DNA from 2 places in the Paenarthrobacter sp. NPDC056912 genome. Region 1 is predicted to be linked to the other one. Evidence: riboswitches for the same ligand, from Rfam matches in the RefSeq annotation. Region 1 holds a riboswitch; the other holds the start of a gene.
What was found. Region 1 has a riboswitch for thiamine pyrophosphate ahead of thiD (bifunctional hydroxymethylpyrimidine kinase/phosphomethylpyrimidine kinase). Riboswitches for the same ligand answer to the same signal wherever they lie in the genome.

Region 1 (2,947 bases):
AATGAGGCCGGGTCCGGAGGCTACCACGTGACGTTCATCACCACTTGTAACGGACTCTCCCGGCACCGTGCCCATACAGCCTACATGGTTCCAGCCCGAATGACGCGATCGAGCCCGCGACGCGCCGTCGTGTCCCTGCAAGGAACGTGGGACTGACCGCATGTGCCTGGTCAGGCGAACAATCGCGGGGCGTCAAAGAACGCTGTTTCGTATCGGCAGGACTGCGCAAAGGCGTCCACCATGGCAGCCTGCTCGCGGGAAGAAGCAGCAACTGCGGCCGCATCCGTGAAGTCGACCGCCTTCCTGGTAGCCGCAGCAAAGTCTTCGTCAGCATAGGTCTTCAGCCAGTCAGCGTATGCGTGGTCCGATGGTGCGCCTGCATTCACGTACTGGGCGTGGAGCTGTTGCCCGACCTCCGCGTACAACCAGTAGCAGGGCAGGATCGCGGCAAGCACCACCGCATAGCTCCCGGACGCGGACGACGCCAGCAGGTGATCCACATAGGATCTGGTCACCGGCCCGGTGACCGGTGACGCCTGACGGGTGCTCAGCCAGTTCCGGTGCAGTTCCGATTCCACTTCAAGGCACTGTTGCGAGGCCTTGGCCCAGAACAACTGTTCCTCTTCCGTGGGGGCCAACGCTCCGGCGCGGGCCAAGACCCTGGAGTACCCGTTGAGGTAGATGGCGTCCTGGGCGAGGTAGTAGTTGAATTCGGATTCCGGGAGCTGTCCGGATTGCAGCCCTTGGATGAAGCTGAGGCCGTAGATGGCGTCGAGCTCCGGCACGGCTTCTTTCCACAGCGTCGCCGCAAATTCACCTGCCCGGGGCCCGCCGCGAAGGTGGTGGAAGTGATCAACGGGACCGCTTCCCTGTCCTACCTCAAGGGCGTCGGAGGCTGTCAGCGCCTGAATCAACCATGGCTTTACTTCCCGCAAGGAAGCTTCCCAGTCACCCTTGCGGGCCTGCACTGTTGCCAGCGCGGACGACAGGGAACAGCCCGTGCCGTGGCTGTTCATGGTCTCAACGCGCGGGCCGGCCACCTCGACCACGTCCTGGCGCAACAGCCCGCTGGTGTTGACCAGCGCGTCAGGGCACTCGGATCCGGCCAGGTGGCCGCCCTTCACCAGGACGGTATTTCCGCATTCAGCGACCAGCCGCTTGCCTTGGTCCAGAGCAGATGCCCAATCAGGCGCCTCAGGTTCTCCCAGCAGCATGGCAAGCTCGGGAAGGTTGGGAGTAACCAGGTCCGCCAACGGCAGGAGGGCACGCAAGGCTGTCTCTGCCGATTCACGCAAGAGACGGTCACCGCTGGTGGCTACCATCACCGGATCAAGGACCACGACGGCGGGGCGCACATCCTCGAGCCAGCTGCGGACCTCGTTGATGACGGCTGCGTCGCCGAGCATCCCGATCTTGACGGCATCTATGGTGATGTCGCCGCTGATGGCGTCCAACTGTTGGCGGAGAAACTCCACTGGAGGCACGTGCACCGCACGGACGCCCAGGGTGTTTTGCGCCGTGAGGGCCGTAATGGCAGCCATTCCGTATCCACCATGGGCAGCGATGCTCTTCAGATCCGCTTGGATTCCAGCGCCGCCCGAAGGATCGGACCCGGCGATGCTCAGCACCCTCGGGGTTGTCCGGCCGGAAGACGGCAACCGGTAGACGGGAGAATATGACAATACAGTCACTGGGGACATCCCTTCGCCGGTGCTAACCGGACAGGTTCAACGGGTCTGGATCTCAGCCTGGCCCAATGCCTGGCACCCCGTGTCAAATACCTAGCCTAGCCGGGAAGCACCGCCGCCCGGGAACTGCGCCGCCGAGCAGCGTGGATGTGACCGCACTGGTTCCTGCGGTGTCGGCAAGGAACCGGCAAGGAATCCGGATGGACCTGCGGGACAACAAAGGGCCCTGCAGCGTCCGTTGGAAACGGAGTTTGCAGGGCCCTTCTCATGGCTTTGAACCTCTAGAGTTCGGAAGCAGGCACTCCGACACCCAGGATGATGGGCTCATCCGCGGGCGCCTTCTTGGCTGGTTCCACGGGAGCCTTGGCCTCATGGGCCGTCCCACCCGCGGCTGGCGCCGATACTTCGTGGTGTTCCACGCTGGTCTCATTAGCTGCGCCCTGGGCCCGGCTGGCGCTGCGGTTCCGGCGGCCACGACGACCCCGTGCAGGAGCAGCGGCTTCGGGATCTTCGTCAACCGTTGCGGCTGCAACGGCCTCCGGCGCAGATCCCGCGCTGGCTGGCTGTTCCTCGAGCACCGGAGCTGCTCCCAGGTGGGAGAACGCTTCGGCCAGAAGGTCAAGGCTCATGGCGGGCTTGGTCGCCTGCGGTTCCTCATGGTGTTCAACGAACGGCAACGCCACCTCTTCCCCGCCAAACCTGAGGACAGGAGCAGACCTGGCTTCGCGGGCGGCTGCGTCCTCAGCGTCTTTGGCTGTGACATCTCCGGAAACCTGCTCACCGGCAGGCTGGTGCTGTCCCGCTGCCTGTGCGAGCTCCTCAGCACGGTGGACTTCGTCATCGTGCAGGTGCGCAGCGTGCGCGGCTGCGGCAATGGTAGCCAGCGCTGCCCTGGTTGCATCAGCCTTCGCCTGACGCACCGGATCCACGGTCTCAGGGGCCGTAGACGGTGCTGCCGGTGCCGACGCCGGGGTGTGAACCGGCGCGGGTGCTTCTGCTACGGCTTGCCCCCCGCCCTTGCCGCGACGGCGCTTGCGTTCCGTCCGGGCAGCCGGAGGCTGGGATTCGGTGTGGGGCCGGTGCTGCTCGGCGGCTACCACGTTGGCCCGCCGATGCTCCACGGGTTCATCGTGCGTCACGATGCCACGGCCGGCACAGTGCTCGCACTGCTCGCCGAAGACCTCAAGGAGGCCCGTTCCCATGCGCTTACGGGTCATCTGGACAAGGCCGAGTGACGTCACTTCGGCGACTTGGTGCTT
Region 2 (2,947 bases), on a different contig from region 1:
TGGATTTTCCAGCTGCTGACGGCCCCCGTCTCCGCGCACATGGTGGGGCGGGCTGCTTACCGCACCAAGCACGGACACCGGGAAATGCTCACCAAGGACGAACTGGAAGCCGTCGTTCAAAGGGCAGCCGCCGGGCAATCCGATTCCGAGCGCTAAACAAACGCGGGACCGCTGACGGCCCATCCCGCTGCCGGGATGGGCCGTCAGCGACCCCGCGTTGTTCTGGTGTTGCCTAGACGATGTCCTGGGTTTTCGCGAAGCGGGCGATGGCACGCTGGGTGCCCCGGTTCGCAAGAACCTGGATGAGGGTGCTGACAACGGCCGAAATCAAGGCGAAGGACAAGGCTGAGCGCAGGCTCGCTTCCATGTCGTCATTGCCTGTGGGTGGCTTGTTGCCAGTGGCCTTTTCCCACCCTTTGTTGACCAGTTTGCTGCCGACGAAGCCCGCTCCCAGGCTCACTCCGGCACCTAACAGCTTGAAGAAGAGGTTCATGCCCTCAGCCTAGCTGTAATGGCAGCGCCGGTAGTGCTAGCCGCGGTTTTCCCGCGCCTTCAGGAAGGCTGCCATGGAGCCTGGCCCCGCCAGGACGGGGACCACGGCGTGATCTTCGGACCACACCCGCTCCACGCTTCCCAGCGCTGCCATTTCCTTTAGCAGGAAGTAGGTGGGCGGCATCAGCTTCAGGGTTCCGGCGGCCTCGGCGGCCAGAATGCCATCGACAGGCATCCACAACGACTGCCACGCCTCGGTGGTTTGGTGCTGTGGTTCGTCGCCCGGAGCAGGGTGGGCCACATAGAAGTAGGTATCGAACCGTTTGGGCATGTCGGTGGGGGTGATCCAGTTGGCCCAAGGTCGCAGGGATGTGGCGCGGATGCTCAGTCCGGCTTCTTCACGGACTTCGCGGATTGCCGCCGTCAGTACCGTCCCCGCGTTCTTGGCCGCTTGGGTGTGATCCGTGCCGATGGAGCTCAAGTGCCAGTCATCGGCATGGCGTTGCAGAAGCTCCGCCGGGTACTCCCAACCGTCGTGGTCGGCAGCATCCACGCGGCCACCAGGGAACACCACCATGCCGGCGGCGAAGTCCATGGTTGACACCCGGTGTTGGACGAAGGCTTCGAGCCCGCCCGGGGCGTCCCGGAGCAGGATGACGCTGGCGGCCAGGCGCGGCCGGGGCGCGGAGTCCGTACCAGGCACGTCCCCTTGAGGAAGGTCTGTCATGAAAATGTGCCCCTTTGCCGCGGTGGATTCTGCGGTTTCATTCTCGCAGGTTCCGTTGTGGGGCCTGGTGTGCGTGCAAACCCGGGGGAGGAGGGCGCAGAGCGGGCCTCGCAACAGAGGAACGCGTTTGTGACTAGACAAAAGCGCCCGCCACGGCCCGCAGGTGTAAACTGAACCAGCCCACAAGGGCAGATTTGATAACGACAGGGGAGCGCCGCCGTCGGGCTCTGCAGAGATGCAGAACACCGCGAGGGCGCTGAGAGTGCGGACAGCCGCAGACCCTCGAACCTGATCCGGTTAGTACCGGCGCAAGGGAGTCGAGCTTCTCAGAGTGTCCGGATCCGGGCGGCGCAGGCCGGTTGGAAATCCGGGGAGCACTTTCCCCTCCTGTAACCTCAGGAGGCAGAAAAATGACCACGGTAAACGTGAAGAAGACCAGTTATAACTGGCGTGTAGTAGACATCGTAGTGGCGGCCCTCATCGCCATCGCAGGCGGCGTGATCTTCTGGGCCTGGTCCCAGGGCGCCGCGATCGTATCCATCCCCATGAACGCGACGTATCCGCCGCTCACCGGCCTGATCGCCGGTGGCTGGATGATCCCTGCCGTCCTGGGCATGCTCATTATCCGCAAGCCCGGCGCGGCCCTGTTCTGCGAAGCCGTTGCCGCCACGGGCGAGCTCATCATGGGCTCGCAATACGGCACCACCGTGCTCATCTCCGGCGTCCTCCAGGGCCTCGGCGCCGAGCTGATCTTCGCTGCGTTCCGCTACAAGAAGTTCAACTTGCCCACGGCACTCCTTGCCGGCGCAGGAGCCGGACTCTTCTGCGGACTCAACGACTCCTTCCTGCCGTGGGGCTGGAACATCGCTTACGAGGCAATCGACAAGCTTGCCTACATCACGTTCACCACCATCTCCGGCGCAATCATCGCGGGCGGGGTGTCCTGGATCGCCACCCGCGGCCTGGCCACGACCGGCGTCCTGAGCTCCTTCGCGTCCCGCAAGGCCGCTTCGGAGCCAGTCTTCAGCTGATGCCCGCCACCAACAGCCGCACGGTGAGGCCTGCCGCCATCTCAGCCGAGGGCTGGGGATGGCGGCATGCCGGCCGGGCCCAGCCTGCCATCCAGGGCCTGGACCTCCGGATCGAACCCGGCGAACGGGTGCTGCTGCTGGGTCCTTCGGGCGCCGGCAAATCGACGCTCCTGCATGCCCTCGCCGGGGTGTTGGGCGACGAGGAAGACGACTCGGACGAGACCGGCTCGCTGCTGATCGACGGCGTTACTCCCCGCGAGCAGCGTGGCCGCGCCGGCCTCATGCAACAGGACCCGGAAACGCAAGTGGTCCTCTCACGGGTGGGCGACGACGTCGCCTTCGGTGCGGAGAACCTCGCCGTGCCGCGCGAAGAGATTTGGTCCCGCGTCCATGAAGCGCTCGACGACGTCGGGTTGCGTTCCGCAGCAGGGTCCGGCCTGGCGTTGGATCACCCGACGGCGGCACTCTCCGGGGGACAGAAGCAACGCCTCGCGCTGGCTGGCATCCTGGCCATGCGGCCCGGGCTGATCCTCCTGGATGAGCCGACGGCCAACCTCGATCCGGCAGGGGTGCTCGAAGTCCGCGACGCCGTGAGCCGTTGCCTGGACAAGACCGGAGCCACGTTGGTGGTGGTGGAACACCGGGTGTCCGTGTGGAAGGACCTGGTGGACCGGATCGTGGTCCTGCAACCGGGTTC

Region 2: linked by a shared signal. The riboswitch ahead of ACFRJ9_RS03810 (ECF transporter S component) and the one ahead of thiD (bifunctional hydroxymethylpyrimidine kinase/phosphomethylpyrimidine kinase) in region 1 are both predicted to bind thiamine pyrophosphate.

Annotation. Positions count from the first base shown of each region.
Region 1 covers NZ_JBHUCD010000003.1:235,335-238,281, forward strand. Annotated here, with positions in the region: gene thiD (bifunctional hydroxymethylpyrimidine kinase/phosphomethylpyrimidine kinase) at 171-1,700, opposite strand; TPP riboswitch at 1,683-1,781, opposite strand; gene ACFRJ9_RS05135 (Rne/Rng family ribonuclease) at 1,970-2,947, opposite strand, start outside.
Region 2 covers NZ_JBHUCD010000002.1:382,569-385,515, reverse strand. Annotated here, with positions in the region: gene mnhG (monovalent cation/H(+) antiporter subunit G) at 1-156, shown strand, start outside; gene ACFRJ9_RS03820 (DUF4235 domain-containing protein) at 233-493, opposite strand; gene ACFRJ9_RS03815 (NUDIX domain-containing protein) at 530-1,219, opposite strand; TPP riboswitch at 1,415-1,552, shown strand; gene ACFRJ9_RS03810 (ECF transporter S component) at 1,630-2,250, shown strand; gene ACFRJ9_RS03805 (ABC transporter ATP-binding protein) at 2,250-2,947, shown strand, end outside.